DNA from 3 places in the Yersinia alsatica genome. Region 3 is predicted to be linked to each of the others. Evidence: predicted binding sites of a transcription regulator. Region 3 holds the regulator's gene; each other region holds the start of a gene.

Region 1 (6,133 bases), 1.9 Mb from region 3:
CGGTACCTTCCGCCACCACTTCACCGCCATGCACACCGGCACCCGGGCCGATATCTATCACATGGTCAGCCGCGCGGATAGCATCTTCATCATGCTCAACCACAATCACGGTATTACCCAGATTACGTAGGTGAATCAGGGTTTCCAATAAACGTTCATTATCGCGCTGATGCAAGCCGATGGACGGCTCATCAAGCACGTACATGACGCCGACCAAACCGGCACCAATCTGGCTTGCCAGGCGGATACGCTGCGCCTCGCCACCGGATAACGTTTCTGCCGAGCGGGACAGTGACAGATAATTTAGACCGACGTTGACCAAAAACGTCAATCGCTCGCCGATTTCTTTCAGAATTTTATCGGCAATTTGCGCTCTTTGGCCGCTCAATTTTAAGTTCTTGAAAAACTCAAGGGCATCGCCGATGCTCATATCCGAGATTTTCGGTAGCGGGGTATTTTGCACAAAGACATAACGCGCTTCTTTGCGCAGGCGGGTACCTTCACAGGAAGCACAAGAGCGGTTGCTGATAAATTTGGCTAACTCTTCGCGCACAGCACTGGATTCCGTCTCTTTATAACGGCGTTCCATATTGTGCAGTACCCCCTCAAATGGGTGGCGGCGAACAGTGGTATCACCACGGTCATTAATATATTTGAATTCGATGGTGTCTTTACCGGAGCCGTACAACACGGCTTTTTGTATGTCGGCACTCAGCGAATTAAAGGGCGCTTCGATATCAAACTTGTAGTGATCCGCCAGTGAACGCAGCATCTGGAAATAATAGAAGTTACGGCGATCCCAGCCACGAATAGCCCCACCCGCCAGTGACAGCTCAGGATTTTGCAGCACGCGGTCGGGGTCAAAGAACTGCTGCACACCCAGACCATCACAGGTCGGGCAAGCGCCCGCCGGATTGTTAAAGGAGAACAGGCGTGGCTCCAACTCGCTCATGCTATAGCCGCAAATCGGGCAGGCAAAGTTGGCGGAGAATAACAGCTCTTCGGCGTGTGGGTCATCCATATCGGCAACCACAGCAGTACCGCCGGATAACTCCAGTGCGGTTTCAAATGATTCAGCCAGGCGCTGCGCCAGATCTTCACGGACTTTAAAGCGATCGACCACGACCTCAATAGTGTGTTTCTTCTGCAATTCTAATTTCGGAGGATCAGAAAGATCGCAGACTTCGCCGTCGATCCGTGCCCGAATGTAGCCCTGCATCGCCAGATTTTCCAAGGTTTTGGTATGTTCGCCTTTGCGATCTTTTACCACTGGCGCCAGTAACATTAGGCGGCGACCTTCGGGCTGACTGATGACGTTATCCACCATCTGGCTGACCGTTTGGGCGGCTAACGGAACATCATGGTCGGGGCAGCGCGGTTCACCCACGCGAGCAAACAGCAGGCGCAGGTAATCATGAATTTCAGTGATGGTTCCCACGGTAGATCGCGGGTTATGGGAAGTCGATTTTTGCTCGATAGAGATAGCCGGAGACAGACCTTCAATATGGTCAACATCCGGTTTTTCCATCAGCGATAAAAATTGGCGCGCATAGGCGGAGAGAGACTCAACATAGCGACGTTGCCCTTCAGCATACAGGGTATCAAAAGCCAGTGAGGACTTGCCTGAACCCGATAAACCGGTGACAACAATCAGTTTGTCGCGCGGGATAATCAGGTTGATATTCTTAAGATTATGGGTGCGAGCGCCCCGAACTTCGATATTATCCATTCAAACATTTCCCGGATTAAAACTGAGCCTCTCACTGTGTCTTTATCGCGTTTATACCCTTCGTACTTGAAACTGTAGGGTTGTTAGCTACGTTCACGCACCCGGATCACTGACTTGTGTCAGTCCATCTGGATCTGTTCGCTTGCTGCCTATACCTGCAATTCCAATTACTTTGGGTAATATTATCGGTGCACTTTGCAACGCCGAAAAAGGGACACAGCCAGTACGAAACGGATAATTATGACACAAAAAAACCTGAATGGATATCCAGTATCTGAGTGCAATTAAGGCAGTTATCACGATAAATCTGTAATGCATTCCGCAGTTATGATCTGTTGTGCCGTTTGGTGGTTAGCGTGTTAAACTTACTCGTTTATACTGTACAAAATTTACTTCATCAGGAGAGTTCACATGGCCAGCAGAGGCGTAAACAAAGTGATTTTGGTCGGGAATTTGGGCCAAGACCCGGAAGTCCGCTACATGCCTAACGGCGGCGCTGTTGCCAATATCACCCTGGCCACTTCCGAAAGCTGGCGTGATAAAGCAACCGGCGAGCAGAAAGAAAAGACGGAATGGCACCGTGTAGTGTTATTCGGCAAACTGGCTGAAGTGGCTGGTGAATATCTGCGCAAAGGCTCTCAGGTCTATATTGAAGGCGCATTGCAAACCCGTAAGTGGCAGGATCAAAGCGGCCAAGAGCGTTATACCACCGAAGTTGTGGTTAACGTGGGTGGCACCATGCAAATGCTCGGTGGCCGTCAGGGTGGCGGTGCTCCAGCTGGTGGTGGCGCACCACAACAAGACGGTGGCGCGCAAGGCGGTTGGGGTCAACCTCAGCAACCCCAAGGCGGCAACCAGTTCAGCGGCGGTCAGACTTCACGCCCAGCTCAGGCAGCGCCAGCAGCACAACCACAAGGCGGCAATGAGCCACCAATGGATTTTGACGACGACATCCCGTTCTGATTCCGGGATTCGCTAAGTACGAATAGTGCTAAAAATAACACCCTGTCTCGGCAGGGTTTTTTATTGCCTTTTTAAGCCAATTCTGTGGTTCGTGGCTCTGCCTCTCCAATATGAATGCTGTGCTTCTCGGAAACTGCATCCGCAGTGCCGTAAACCAAAATATCCTTTTATCACTATAATCAATACTCTGATATTTATCATATGGAGCTCGATCATGGTCATTGTTCACCATCTGAATAATTCACGTTCACAGCGTATTTTGTGGATGCTGGAAGAGTTGCAAGTTCCCTATGAGTTGAAGCGATATCAGCGTGACCCCGGCAGTTTACTGGCTCCGCCGGAGTTGAAAAAAATTCATCCCCTAGGGAAATCACCGGTGATTACTGATGGCGATCTGACGTTGGCTGAGTCGGGTGCCATTATCGAGTATTTACAGGAAACCTATGATGCACAGGGGCAATTTAAGCCCACGGGTCATTATGACCGCCAGCAATTTCGCTACTGGATGCATTATGCGGAGGGCTCATTGATGCCATTGTTGGTGATGAAACTTATCTTCAGCCGGTTTGGCGGGCCGCCAGTACCTTGGATTATTCGCCCGGTTGCCAAAGCTCTGGGCGATGGGGTGCAGAAAAGTTATCTGAATAAGCAAATTGCCACGCACCGCGATTATCTGGAGCAGCATTTAACGCAAAATCTATGGTTTGCTGGCCGAGATTTCAGTGCTGCCGATATCCAAATGAGCTTTCCTATCGAGGCAATCAACACCCGTGGCGGCCTAGAAGGGTTCCCGAAACTGCAAGATTTCTTAGTGCGTATTCATCAGCGGCCAGCTTATCAACAGGCGATTGCCAAGGGCGGTGCCTTCACGTTAGAGAAGTAATCACCGCTGATGAAAACCAAGAACCACTGAAGGAAAACGGGTGTGAGGCGGCTCACACTTTCGTTTCCTGCTGCAATTAATGCTCCCGGACAAATTAATGTAAAAAAATGTATTAAATGTCGCTATCTGATGTTGCTTAGTCGCTACAAATAGCTAGATAATCGTTTGCCTTAAATGGCATCTGCCCTAAACTTCGATTTTTTTCCAGTCATGCGCACTTCCAGCTAATCGTTTGCTATTTTCTCTTTCACTTCGGTGCTGGAGGAATTGACGAGTTAATCGGCAGCGACGGAAACGATTACGTATAGAAAGGGCGCGTGACTTGCTGACTACACTTAAAATGACACACAGGGGACATAACCATGTCTAGCACCAATCCTCAAGCGAACCCGGCAGCAAAGCCAAAAGGTTCGCTTGATGCATTTTTCAAACTTAGTGAACGTGGCAGTAATGTACGCCAGGAAGTGCTGGCCGGTCTGACAACCTTCTTGGCTATGGTCTACTCGGTGATTGTTGTGCCGAGCATGCTGGGTAAAGCGGGCTTCCCACCAACAGCTGTATTTGTTGCGACCTGTCTGGTTGCTGGTTTGGGTTCTTTGCTGATGGGCTTGTGGGCGAATTTGCCGATGGCGATTGGTTGCGCCATCTCCCTGACCGCGTTTACGGCTTTCAGTTTGGTATTGGGCCAACATATCAGTATTCCTGTGGCATTGGGCGCGGTATTCCTGATGGGGGTGCTGTTTACCATTATTTCCGTCACCGGTATTCGTTCGTGGATATTGCGTAACTTACCAATGGGCGTAGCGCATGGTACCGGCATTGGTATCGGCCTGTTTCTGCTGCTGATTGCGGCGAACGGTGTCGGCTTGGTAATCAAAAACCCAATTGAAGGTTTACCGGTCGCGCTGGGCGCATTTACCTCCTTCCCGGTAATGATGACCTTACTGGGTTTGGCAGTAATTTTCGGTCTGGAAAAACTGCGGGTGCCGGGTGGCATTCTGTTCGTGATTATTGCCATCTCGGTTATCGGCCTGATTTTTGACCCAAGTGTGACTTATCAAGGGCTGTTCGCCATGCCAAGTTTGGCGGATGCGAACGGTAACTCGTTGATTTTCAGCTTGGATATCATGGGCGCATTAAAACCGGTGGTGCTGCCAAGTGTGTTGGCGCTGGTGATGACCGCGGTCTTTGATGCTACCGGCACCATCCGTGCAGTTGCCGGGCAAGCTAACTTGCTGGATAAGGATGGCCAGATTATCAGTGGCGGCAAAGCCCTGACTTCTGACTCCGTCAGCAGCATTTTTGCGGGTTTGGTGGGTGCGGCTCCTGCTGCGGTATATATTGAATCTGCTGCCGGTACTGCGGCGGGCGGTAAAACCGGCCTGACAGCGACTGTCGTCGGTATCCTATTCTTGCTGATTCTGTTCCTCTCTCCGCTTTCCTATTTGGTGCCCGCTTATGCCACCGCTCCGGCCCTGATGTATGTCGGTTTGCTGATGCTAAGCAATGTATCCAAACTGGACTTTGACGATTTCGTCGACGCGATGTCCGGCTTGCTTTGTGCGGTATTTATCGTGCTGACCTGCAATATCGTCACCGGCATTATGCTGGGCTTCAGTTCACTGGTGATTGGCCGTATTTGCTCTGGCGAATGGCGTAAACTGAATCTCGGTACCGTGATTATCGCAGTCGCGCTGGTAGCATTCTATGCCGGTGGTTGGGCGATTTAATCTCAACAATAAGGGGGCATTCTGCCCCCAATTCTGCCCCTAATATTGTCACTTTTTATATATCCCTACTTTCTTTGTATTTTCCTGCCCTCAGCAACAGGTTTTTCCCCGTTTTATAAAAAAGTGATCTACTATCAAAAGCTGTGAGCCAGCCCTGTTTACGGGCGGGTGCGGTCAGGTCTTACGTTGTGTTGAGTCTAAGGAAAGCATGGAAATCTTTTTTACAATCCTCATTCTAATTTTGGTGGTGTCGCTTTCAGGCGTTGTCACGAGGATGCTACCGTTTCAAGTCCCCCTCCCTTTAATGCAGATTGTCTGTGGTGCCTTATTGGCCTTTCCCCACTTTGGTTTGCATGTCGATTTTGACCCGGAATTATTCCTGGTGCTGTTTATTCCTCCGTTGCTATTTGCTGATGGTTGGAAAACACCGACGCGGGAGTTTATTCACCATGGGCGGGAAATCTTTGGCTTGGCTCTGGCTTTAGTCTTAGTCACGGTGGTGGGAATTGGCTATCTGATTTACTGGATGGTACCGGGAATTCCGTTAGTGGCTGCTTTCGCGCTGGCTGCGGTATTGTCGCCAACCGATGCCGTGGCGTTATCCGGTATCGTGGGGAAAGGGCGAATACCTAAATCTATTATGGGTGTGCTGGAAGGGGAGGCGTTGATGAATGATGCCTCTGGTCTGGTTGCACTGAAGTTTGCCATCGCAGTGGCGATGGGCACCATGGTGTTCACGGTCTCTGGCGCTACCTTAGAATTCCTGAAAGTGGCGATTGGCGGGCTGTTAGCGGGGGTGGCGGTGACTTGGTTGTACAGTAAGTCGCT
Region 2 (6,133 bases), 1.5 Mb from region 3:
TCTTTTCGCCTTTCCCTCACGGTACTGGTTCACTATCGGTCAGTCAGGAGTATTTAGCCTTGGAGGATGGTCCCCCCATATTCAGACAGGATGTCACGTGTCCCGCCCTACTCATCGAGTTCACAGCAAGTGTATTTTTGTGTACGGGACTATCACCCTGTACCGTGCGACTTTCCAGACGCTTCCACTAACACACAAACTGATTCAGACTCTGGGCTCCTCCCCGTTCGCTCGCCGCTACTGGGGGAATCTCGGTTGATTTCTTTTCCTCGGGGTACTTAGATGTTTCAGTTCCCCCGGTTCGCCTTGCATGGCTATGTATTCACCATGCAATAGTGCAACGAATTGCACTGGGTTTCCCCATTCGGGTATCGTCGGTTGTAACGCTTCATATCAGCTTACCGACGCTTTTCGCAGATTAGCACGCCCTTCATCGCCTCTGACTGCCTAGGCATCCACCGTGTACGCTTAGTCGCTTAACCTCACAACCCGAAGGTGTCTTTCGACAACTTGCGTTGTGATTATTTGAGAGACTCTAATACAGGTTACTCGTTATCTCAGTACATCTACGGAGAGATAAGTTTCAGCTGTATTGTTTCAATTTTCAGCTTGTTCCAGATTGTTAAAGAGCAATATCTTAAACACGACTTGTTAAAGTCATCTTTAAGATACTTTGTGGTTCATTAAGAACCGGTGATAATGTCTTTCACACATTATCGGAGTGGCGTCCCCAAGGGGATTCGAACCCCTGTTACAGCCGTGAAAGGGCAGTGTCCTAGGCCTCTAGACGATGGGGACACAAAAATTGCTACTGAATCACTGATTCAGTATTTTTGTGTAAAGGTGAGAATGTGGTGACACATTCGAACGACTGATGCAGTAAAAACCCGATACCGAGGTTTTATCGCACAATCATCACCCTCATCAACAGGTGCTCTTGCTCGTTTACATTCATCAGACAATCTGTGTGGACACTGCGCAATGCGTATCGTTAGGTAAGGAGGTGATCCAACCGCAGGTTCCCCTACGGTTACCTTGTTACGACTTCACCCCAGTCATGAATCACAAAGTGGTAAGCGCCCTCCCGAAGGTTAAGCTACCTACTTCTTTTGCAACCCACTCCCATGGTGTGACGGGCGGTGTGTACAAGGCCCGGGAACGTATTCACCGTAGCATTCTGATCTACGATTACTAGCGATTCCGACTTCATGGAGTCGAGTTGCAGACTCCAATCCGGACTACGACAGACTTTATGTGGTCCGCTTGCTCTCGCGAGTTCGCTTCACTTTGTATCTGCCATTGTAGCACGTGTGTAGCCCTACTCGTAAGGGCCATGATGACTTGACGTCATCCCCACCTTCCTCCGGTTTATCACCGGCAGTCTCCTTTGAGTTCCCACCATGACGTGCTGGCAACAAAGGATAAGGGTTGCGCTCGTTGCGGGACTTAACCCAACATTTCACAACACGAGCTGACGACAGCCATGCAGCACCTGTCTCACAGTTCCCGAAGGCACCTAAGCATCTCTGCTAAGTTCTGTGGATGTCAAGAGTAGGTAAGGTTCTTCGCGTTGCATCGAATTAAACCACATGCTCCACCGCTTGTGCGGGCCCCCGTCAATTCATTTGAGTTTTAACCTTGCGGCCGTACTCCCCAGGCGGTCGACTTAACGCGTTAGCTCCGGAAGCCACGCCTCAAGGGCACAACCTCCAAGTCGACATCGTTTACAGCGTGGACTACCAGGGTATCTAATCCTGTTTGCTCCCCACGCTTTCGCACCTGAGCGTCAGTCTTTGTCCAGGGGGCCGCCTTCGCCACCGGTATTCCTCCAGATCTCTACGCATTTCACCGCTACACCTGGAATTCTACCCCCCTCTACAAGACTCTAGCTTGCCAGTTTCAAATGCAGTTCCCACGTTAAGCGCGGGGATTTCACATCTGACTTAACAAACCGCCTGCGTGCGCTTTACGCCCAGTAATTCCGATTAACGCTTGCACCCTCCGTATTACCGCGGCTGCTGGCACGGAGTTAGCCGGTGCTTCTTCTGCGAGTAACGTCAATGATTGAGCGTATTAAACTCAACCCCTTCCTCCTCGCTGAAAGTGCTTTACAACCCGAAGGCCTTCTTCACACACGCGGCATGGCTGCATCAGGCTTGCGCCCATTGTGCAATATTCCCCACTGCTGCCTCCCGTAGGAGTCTGGACCGTGTCTCAGTTCCAGTGTGGCTGGTCATCCTCTCAGACCAGCTAGGGATCGTCGCCTAGGTGAGCCATTACCCCACCTACTAGCTAATCCCATCTGGGCACATCCGATGGCGTGAGGCCCGAAGGTCCCCCACTTTGCTCTTGCGAGGTCATGCGGTATTAGCTACCGTTTCCAGTAGTTATCCCCCTCCATCAGGCAGTTTCCCAGACATTACTCACCCGTCCGCCGCTCGCCGGCAAAGTAGCAAGCTACTTTCCGCTGCCGCTCGACTTGCATGTGTTAGGCCTGCCGCCAGCGTTCAATCTGAGCCATGATCAAACTCTTCAATTTAAGATTTGTTTGATTTGCTGCTAATAAAAGCAGCGATGCTCAAAGATTACTTTCTGCAAATATGCATTCGAACCGAAGTTCAAATGTGTACTGCTTTGGTCACTCTTCAAGACTTTGATATTTCTTCTGCCTGCCGAAACAGGCTTCGATATCGTCTTGCGAGTGCCCACACAGATTGTCTGATAAATTGTTAAAGAGCAGTGCGTTAGCAACCCGTGGTTGGTAACGCGAGGTGCGCATATTACGCTTTCCTCATTCAGAGTCAACTACTAATTTCGTTGAATTTCTCTGTTCTCTTTGCCGGTCACTTAACTACTTGATTCGTTGTGTGCCGTCTCGATGGATGCGCATTATAGGGAGTTCTGAGCTGCCCGCAACCGCTAATTTCAATTAAAATGACTGTTTGCTGCATTCCACAGCAAAACCCCACCTTATACCCTGTTGTACACAAACTTATCCACAGATTGAATCTGAACTCAAAATTGACGAGCATCGCGCAATCGTTTTCGCTACAATTCCCCGCGTCGAAAAGAGTCACCTTGTTGGCAAAGTTTGGGACGTTATCTGAATCTGTTCTTCTCTTTATAGCGCTATATAGATAGAAGAGATCCACATAACGCTCTATTGATCGATTGCGAAGAATAATTGCGACTCCAAAGCCAAGGGATAAAACCATGCAACAACGCCGCCCAATCCGCCGTGCTCTACTCAGTGTCTCTGATAAAGCCGGGATCATCGAATTCGCCACTGCACTTTCACAACGTGGTATCGAGTTACTTTCCACTGGCGGGACCGCCCGTCTGCTTGCTGAGGCTGGTCTGCCAGTCACCGAAGTTTCGGACTACACCGGTTTCCCAGAAATGATGGACGGACGCGTTAAGACTTTGCATCCCAAAGTGCATGGCGGCATTCTCGGTCGTCGTGGTCAAGATGATGGCATCATGGCCCAACATGACATTCAGCCGATTGATATTGTGGTTGTGAACTTATATCCATTCGCCCAGACGGTAGCCCGCCCTGATTGCTCACTAGAAGATGCGGTAGAGAATATCGATATCGGCGGCCCAACCATGGTGCGCTCAGCGGCTAAGAACCACAAAGATGTCGCCATTGTCGTCAAGAGCAGCGACTACCAGGCTATTATTGCTGAGCTCGATGAGAATGAGGGTTCACTGACTTATCCAACCCGTTTCGACCTGGCGATTAAAGCTTTCGAACACACTGCCGCCTACGACAGCATGATTGCCAACTACTTTGGCGCGCTGGTTCCTCCTTATTATGGCGACACTGAGCAACCTTCTGGCCGCTTCCCTCGGACTCTGAATCTTAACTATATAAAGAAACAAGATATGCGCTACGGTGAGAACAGCCACCAGCATGCCGCCTTCTATATAGAAGAAGATATTAAAGAAGCCTCCGTTGCAACTGCGCAGCAATTGCAAGGTAAGGCCCTCTCTTATAACAACATCGCCGATACCGATGCCGCACTGGAGTGTGTGAAAGAGTTCAGTGAACCCGCTTGTGTGATTGTCAAACATGCCAACCCATGTGGCGTTGCTATCGCTGACTCTCTGCTGGCTGCTTACGATAAAGCTTATAAAACTGACCCGACATCAGCTTTCGGCGGCATTATCGCCTTTAACCGTGAACTCGATGCCGAAACTGCGAGCGCCATTATCAGCCGCCAATTCGTCGAAGTCATTATTGCGCCAGCAGTTAGCACTGAAGCTTTGGCGCTGTTAGCCGCTAAACAGAATGTTCGCGTTCTGACTTGTGGTCAGTGGCAAGAACGTACCGCCGCGCTGGACTTCAAACGCGTCAATGGTGGTTTGTTGGTGCAAGATCGCGATTTAGGTATGGTAACTGCCGCGGATCTGCGCGTGGTATCCAAACGCCAACCCACCGAGCAAGAGCTGCGTGATGCGCTGTTCTGCTGGAAAGTCGCCAAGTTCGTTAAATCTAACGCGATTGTTTATGCGCGCGACAATATGACGATTGGTATAGGCGCAGGCCAAATGAGCCGCGTGTATTCAGCCAAGATAGCTGGCATCAAAGCGGCAGATGAAGGTTTGGAAGTGGCGGGTTCCGCCATGGCCTCTGATGCTTTCTTCCCGTTCCGTGACGGTATTGATGCCGCAGCAGCCGTGGGTATCACCTGCGTAATCCAGCCTGGTGGCTCAATCCGTGATGACGAAGTTATTGCTGCCGCTGATGAACACGGTATTGCCATGATCTTCACCGACATGCGCCATTTCCGTCATTAATTAAACCTCTTATCTAAGTGGGGTATGCGCTCTGGTGCATAACCCACGGAGTCATCCGAATGAATATTTTGATTATTGGCAATGGCGGGCGCGAGCATGCGCTGGGCTGGAAAGCTGCACAGTCACCTTTGGCGGATAAAATTTATGTCGCGCCAGGTAATGCGGGGACGGCACTGGAGCCTAGGCTAGAAAATGTAGATATCGCCGCTACCGATATCGCGGGTTTGCTGGCTTTTGCTCAGAAGAATGACATTGGCCTGACTATCGTCGGCCCGGAAGCTCCGCTGGTGATTGGTGTCGTTGATGCTTTCCGCGCTGCTGGCCTGACTATCTTTGGCCCAACGCAAGCCGCCGCTCAGTTGGAAGGGTCGAAAGCTTTCACCAAAGACTTCCTGGCTCGCCACCATATCCCAACCGCGTTTTACCAAAACTTCACCGAAGTTGAACCGGCTTTAGCCTATGTTCGCCAGATTGGCGCTCCCATCGTAATTAAAGCGGATGGACTAGCTGCAGGTAAAGGTGTGATTGTCGCCATGACATTAGCAGAGGCAGAAACTGCCGTTCATGACATGCTGGCAGGCAATGCATTTGGTGATGCAGGCCACCGTATTGTGGTGGAAGAATTCCTTGATGGCGAAGAAGCCAGCTTTATCGTGATGGTTGACGGTGAAAACGTGTTGCCGATGGCCACCAGCCAAGACCATAAGCGAGTGGGTGATGGCGATACCGGGCCGAATACTGGCGGCATGGGCGCTTATTCTCCAGCGCCGGTGGTCACTGATGAAGTCCATCAACGCGTCATGGACCAAGTTATCTGGCCAACCGTGCGCGGCATGGCGGCGGAAGGCAATGTTTATACTGGCTTCCTCTATGCGGGTTTGATGATTTCGGCCGATGGGCAACCAAAAGTTATCGAATTCAACTGTCGTTTTGGTGATCCTGAAACCCAGCCCATCATGCTGCGGATGCGTTCAGACTTAGTTGAGCTCTGTCTCGCCGGTGCTCAAGGCAAACTGAATGAGAAAACCTCTGAGTGGGACGAGCGCCCATCACTGGGTGTTGTGTTGGCCGCAGGCGGTTATCCGGCGGATTACCGTCAGGGTGATGTCATTCACGGGCTGCCACAGCAAGAAACCGCTGATGGGAAAGTGTTCCATGCCGGAACCAAGCTAGATAGCCAGAATAATGTTGTGACCAGCGGGGGTCGCGTGTTGTGTGTCACGGCGCTCGGTGCCACCGTCGCTCAAGCACAGCAACATGCCTATCAACTTGCTGAGAATATTCAGTGGGAAGGTGCTTTCTGCCGTAAAGATATTGGCTATCGGGCAAT
Region 3 (6,133 bases):
CAACGTATTTTGTAGTGCTGCGGCTTTACCCGTATTGGCCGGAAATGGGGTTAATGCATTTGCTACGATAATAGGGTAGCAGGCACCATTCACAAGCGCCATTAAGCAGAATGGAATAAGTAAAGTTATCAGCGTTGGCGTGGTCAATGTTGCGATCAAATAGAGCGCAACCATGCTGATGGCATAGCCGCTCAACAGCCAAGGCAGCAGGGTATTGCCTTTAATCCGAGTCAGTGCGCTGCGGCAACCAAACCCCCCCAGCAGGAAGGCCAAAGTTTGTGGAACATAACTCAAACCAATGGCATTGGGGCTATATCCCATCTCACCCAGAATGAAAGGCGAGCCGGTTAACCAGGCGAAGAACCCCGCGCTGCATGCCGCAAATATCATCACGTTGCCGCTAAAGACTGGCGATTTTAGGAGCTGCCAGAAACTAATGGCGCTTTTATTTTGCACCGTATTATCTGATGGGGCATTTTTCCGCTCTTTCAGTAGTGCAGTGGGGATCAAAAGTAACAGTGTCACGGCCAACAGTACGACGAAAATTGAGCGCCAGCTGAAGTGGTTCAATAGCCAAGCACCCAATAATGGGGCGAGTGCCGGAGATAACGCCACTAACGGCATAATTGTGGCAAAGACCCGGTTGGCTTTACCGTCACGGTAGCGGTCTACCACTAATGCTTGCCAACTCACTGCTGCTGAGCAGACCCCCACAGCTTGAATAAAGCGCAGCACCAAGAGTTGTGTTGCTGTCTCAACCCACAACACCCCCAAACAGCCGATGGCAAATAACCCCAATCCAGCTAATAGCACTGGTTTGCGGCCCAGCTTGTCGGAGACTGGCCCCCAAATAAGCTGGGCGATAGCGAAACCGGCGAGGAAGATGCTGAGACTGGCACTAATGGAACCAGCGGAGGCTTGTAATTCTTGTTGCATGGCACCAAAGGCGGGTAAATACATATCGGTGGCCAAGTACCCCAACATGCTCAAACCCGCCAGATAGAACATGAAACTTGTTGACGTCTTCATACTTTATTTCTCTTTATCATAATTTTGCAGGCAATTTGCTGTCTTGAGACAGCTTTATAATTAGGGATTTATAGCGGGGGGCATTCTATCCGCTACGATAATCAGTTGTGAAACGGTAATATTTGCGAGAAGCTATCAAAAAAATTGACACCAAATAATTGAATATAGAGAGGCAGAAAATAATGTGGTCTGAATACTCATTGGAGGTGGTTGATGCTGTGGCGCGCACCGGCAGCTTCAGTGCGGCTGCTCAAGAATTGCACCGTGTGCCGTCTGCCGTCAGTTATACCGTGCGCCAACTGGAGGAGTGGCTGGCAGTTCCCCTGTTTGAGCGGCGTCATCGCGATGTCGAATTAACTCAGGCTGGAGTGGTTTTCATCAAAGAAGCCCGGGATGTTATCAAAAAAATGAATAACACGCGCCGTCAGTGCCAACAGGTGGCGAATGGCTGGCGGGGGCAATTAAATATCGTGATAGATAAAATCGTCAAACCGCAGCGAAGTCGCCGCCTGGTGCTGGATTTTTATCGCCATTTCCCTGACGTGGAGCTGCGGGTGCGCTATGAGGTGTTTAATGGTGTCTGGGATGCTTTGGTCGATGGGCAAGCCGATATGGCCATTGGTGCCACCCGGGCCATCCCGGTGAGAGGGCGGTTTGTATTTCGCGATATGGGCTTTTTGACCTGGCATTGTGTAGTCAGTGTGAACCATCCTTTAGCCCGTTTAACCGGGCCACTTAACGACAATCAGTTGCGGCCATATCCTTCACTTTGTCTGGAAGATACGGCACGAAATCTGCCTAAGCGAGATACCTGGACGCTGGATAATCAGCAACGATTAGTAGCACCGGACTGGACGACGGGGATTGACTGCCTGTGTGCAGGGCTTTGCATTGGTATGGTGCCAGCCCATATGGTGTCGCCGCTGATTGCCGATGGCCAGTTGGTGGCATTGACGTTAGCTGAACCACTGCCGGATAGCCCGTGCTGCTTAACCTGGGAACAGAATAATCACTCCCCAGCTTTAGCGTGGTTACTGGACTATTTAGGTGACAGTGTCACGCTAAATGACGAATGGTTAAAGGATGGCAATGCAGCGGATGACGGCGGCGTGCAGCACTAGCGGCCAGTCACGTGGAATGTGACTGGCCGAAGAGGATTAACGGCGGTAATCGCGGAACGGACCATCAGCGACAGAACGGCGCTCTACCAGTTTCGGGTGTACTTCAATGGTTTGTGGGTCTTCGCGCTTGCTGACAATACGATCAAGCAACATGGCAAAGGCGGTTTCACCTAATCGCTCTTTGGGCTGGTGGATCGTGGTTAGCGCCGGTGAGAAATAGCGGGCATTACGCACATTGTCATACCCGATCACCGAAATATCTTGCGGCACGCGTAAACCCAACTCATCAGCGGCACATATTGCGCCCATCGCCATGATATCTCCGCCACAGAATACCGCGGTCGGACGATGTTTTTGCGTCAAAATCTGATGCATGGCTTTATAACCAGACTCAGGTTCAAAATCGCCCTGAACCACCCATTCATCGCGTATCGTGATATTGGCTTCCTCTAATGCCTTCAGGAAGCCCTGATGGCGACCGCCCCCGGTATTACGTGATAACTGGCCGGGAATAGCACCGATATCACGATGGCCGCGCTCAATCAGATAACGGCCAGCTATATAGCCACCCTCGAAGGCATTATCAATAATTGAATCGGTGAAATCACCGCGCGCGGTGCCCCAATCCATAACTACCATTGGAATATTACGATAATCTTCCAGCATCCCTAACAGTTGCTCGGGATATTCTGAGCACATCACTAATAGCCCATCAACACGCTTTTGCGCCAGCATGGCCAGATAAGCTTTTTGTTTATCCAGATTATTATGAGAGTTACATAAAATCAGGGTATAGCCTTTGCTATAGCAGCTATTTTCAACCGCTTCGATCACTTCAGCGAAATAGGGGGCTTCACTGGATGTCGCCAGTAAACCAATTGACTTAGTGTGATTCACTTTCAAACTGCGAGCCACAGCACTGGGCGAATAATGCAGTTCTTTAATGGCTGCCCACACAGCAGCCTTGGTATTTTCGGCGACGAAACGAGTTTTATTGATCACGTGTGAAACGGTGGTGGTGGACACACCCGCGTGTTTGGCCACATCTTTAATCGTTGCCATAAAAAAATGACTCCTAAGCTTACCTGTTACAGCAGGTAAGTATTATGTTAATCGTTTGCCTGCATTACTCGAAAACCGCTCAGACAGAAGCACGATAGTAGGCTGGATGGTTGAGTCAGCTGGTCGTCTGAGAGTTTTTATTGGACGTTATTAGTCGGTATGCAGTTATGAACTGCGAATTTTGTCTGATCTGGAGGGAAAGTGGAAGAGCTAATCAATGTTATAAAGTGCGTAATGAGCACAAGATTTTTTTTCCTATCTGTGGGAAAATAATTTAACGCACTAATTATGTGCCTTTTCCCTACTAAAATTAACCGGCTGAGGAGTTTTTATGGATACCAATTTGAAGATGTCGCTGATTACGACTGTTGGTGCGCTGGCAATGATTATTGTCTTTAGCTTCGTGGCGGTAATGAATTAATTAAGCCGCTTGCCGGTGATAAGTAGGGCGGTTTACCCGCCCTTAATTATTACGCCGCTATTAAGCTAAATTCTGCTCAACAAAAGACCAGTTAACCAAAGCCCAGAAGTTCTCCAGATATTTTGGCCGCGCATTGCGGTAATCAATATAGTAAGCGTGTTCCCACACATCCACAGTCAACAACGGCTTATCGCTGGTTGTCAGTGGTGTTGCTGCATTCGATGTACTGACAATTGCCAGAGTGCCATCCGCTTTCTTGACCAGCCACGTCCAACCTGCACCAAAGTTTTTCACTGCGGCGTCGGTAAATTGCGCTTTAAATTCAGCAAAAGAACCAAAAGATTGCTTAATGGCATCATCGACTTTGCCCGTTGGTTCACCACCGCCATTCGGCGACAGACAGTGCCAGTAAAAAGTATGGTTCCAGACTTGGGCAGCATTGTTAAAGATGCCGCCGCTGGAGGTTTTGATAATCTCTTCCAACGTCTTAGCAGCAAACTCAGTATCTTTAATCAGGTTATTAAGATTCACCACATAGGTGTTGTGATGCTTGCCGTAATGATATTCCAGTGTTTCAGCCGAAATATGCGGTTCCAGTGCATTTTGTGCATAAGGTAATGCGGGTAATTCAAAAGACATAGCTCTCTCCTTTCGGGGTTGCTCAGGGTGTTTGCTCCTCAAATCCGGTCATTAGCTGTAGCCATGATGCGGCGAAGAGCGGTTAAATCATAATTGTTGTATTTTTGTTGTGGGTATTAATCTTAACAACTTTCAACAGGAATGACAGATATAACCACACTACAAGATGGGGGATTGCACGAAAATTAAACGCATTGAGTTATGTGATTGGTGGGGATGGTGAGAGGTAGGCACCTGATAGATTTACCGGGTGCCAGAGTAAGGATTAGCGGATGGTTTTTGGTGTCACTACCCGGCGCGCGCCGACATAGTGATCTTGCCAGTAGTCATTATCCATCATGCTGATGCGGATCTCTTCGCCCGTCCGCGGGGACTGAATAAACTTGCCGTTGCCTAAATAGACCCCTACATGGTCGGCCACACCACGATTAGCAATATTGAAGAACACCAGGTCACCACTTTCTAATTCAGCGCGTTTAACCGGTGCTGCATCGCGCAAATGATACATTTCGTTGGCGGTGCGCGGCATTTTTATTCTGATGACATCTTTATAGGCGTAATAGATAAGCCCGCTGCAATCAAAACCGGTATTAGGGGAGGTGCCGCCCCAGCGATAAGGTTTGCCGACTTGTTTCATCAGTTTGCTCATAGCGGTTTGTTTGGCGTGTTGGTAGCGTTTTTTATGTGCCGGGCTGAGTTTCATTTTATTATTTGCGGCTAATTCGGTGCTGGCTTTCCCTTCCGCTTTATTTCTATGGCGACCATAAGCAACTTTTTCTGTTTTCTTAACTGTCGCCTTTTTATTGGCCGCAGTTTTAATATCGGTTTTTTTACTCTCAGTGGCTTTACTGTTGTTTGATTTTTTAGCGGTAGGTTTGCTGACTTCTGGTGCTTTCTTCTTAATAGTTTTACTGGCAGTGGCGGCTGTTTTCTTTTTATCGTTATTGGCGGCTATCTTATTTGGGACTTTTTTACTGGTAGTGTTTTTATTGTTGTCGACTTTAACTTTCTTAATGTTTTTATCTGCTTTACGTTTCTTGCGATCATCAGGGCTGGCCTGACTAATCTGACCTTTCTTTTGCTCAGCAGAGACGTGAGCCTGCGGCGACGCATGCGCCAGGTTTAGAAATAGCTGGGTGAACAGCAGCACAAACAGCGTAAGAATTAAACGCATAATAACGCTACCAACCTTGGCCCTGAAATGAATATGAAGAGTCACAGTATTGCCGAAACTCCGGATATAAAACAGCGGCGAACTACAAGAATCTAATCGATATTGTGAGAAAACGTTAATGGCGTCGCAATTGTTGTTTTTTCACCCGTCAAATGACCTTAAATCAACCATACGTCAACGAGTTAACCACCGCCTATTTCAAGCACCCCACAAGCAAGATAATAATGAAGTGATGGGATCAAAAATGTTATTATAAATGCATATATTTGTAGCCGACAATATAACCATTTGCTGGCAGAGTAAAGCCCCTGCAAAAGATGGCGTTTTATTCCTGTCGTGACAGTCGCTACAATAGGCCGTACGCAATAATTAAATTGAGCAATAAGTATTGTAGCCACAGGGCTTGAGGAAGCAAGAAATGACCACGATTGATAAAATTCAGCGCCAGATAGCGGAAAACCCAATCCTGCTTTATATGAAGGGTTCACCTAAGCTGCCAAACTGCGGTTTCTCTGCTCAGGCTGTGCAGGCGCTGTCCGCGTGCGGCGAGCGTTTTGCTTATGTTGATATTCTGCAAAACCCAGATATTCGTGCTGAGCTGCCAAAATATGCCAACTGGCCAACCTTCCCACAGCTGTGGGTTGATGGTGAATTGGTCGGCGGCTGCGATATTCTGATGGAAATGTA

Evidence for each region. The regulator PurR, encoded in region 3, represses purine synthesis genes. The targets are predictions, from matches to a motif close to CANGCAAACGTTTGCNTG.
Region 1: a site for PurR is predicted at 3,863-3,880, ahead of N0H69_RS04980 (NCS2 family permease). Genes of this name have one in related genera too.
Region 2: a site for PurR is predicted at 3,033-3,050, ahead of purH (bifunctional phosphoribosylaminoimidazolecarboxamide formyltransferase/IMP cyclohydrolase). Genes of this name have one in related genera too.

The regions. Positions count from the first base shown of each region.
Region 1 is NZ_CP104006.1:1,149,049-1,155,181, forward strand. It holds gene uvrA (excinuclease ABC subunit UvrA) at 1-1,729, opposite strand, end outside; gene ssb1 (single-stranded DNA-binding protein SSB1) at 2,141-2,692, shown strand; gene N0H69_RS04975 (glutathione S-transferase family protein) at 2,907-3,575, shown strand; gene N0H69_RS04980 (NCS2 family permease) at 3,938-5,305, shown strand; gene N0H69_RS04985 (Na+/H+ antiporter) at 5,514-6,133, shown strand, end outside.
Region 2 is NZ_CP104006.1:4,504,113-4,510,245, forward strand. It holds rRNA gene N0H69_RS20350 (23S ribosomal RNA) at 1-482, opposite strand, end outside; tRNA gene N0H69_RS20355 (tRNA-Glu) at 723-798, opposite strand; rRNA gene N0H69_RS20360 (16S ribosomal RNA) at 997-2,539, opposite strand; gene N0H69_RS20365 (hypothetical protein) at 2,639-2,779, opposite strand; gene purH (bifunctional phosphoribosylaminoimidazolecarboxamide formyltransferase/IMP cyclohydrolase) at 3,214-4,803, shown strand; gene purD (phosphoribosylamine--glycine ligase) at 4,863-6,133, shown strand, end outside.
Region 3 is NZ_CP104006.1:3,025,222-3,031,354, forward strand. It holds gene punC (purine nucleoside transporter PunC) at 1-1,029, opposite strand, end outside; gene punR (DNA-binding transcriptional activator PunR) at 1,212-2,150, shown strand; gene purR (HTH-type transcriptional repressor PurR) at 2,187-3,212, opposite strand; gene cydH (cytochrome bd-I oxidase subunit CydH) at 3,544-3,633, shown strand; gene sodB (superoxide dismutase [Fe]) at 3,694-4,272, opposite strand; gene N0H69_RS13525 (C40 family peptidase) at 4,538-5,446, opposite strand; gene N0H69_RS13530 (Grx4 family monothiol glutaredoxin) at 5,865-6,133, shown strand, end outside.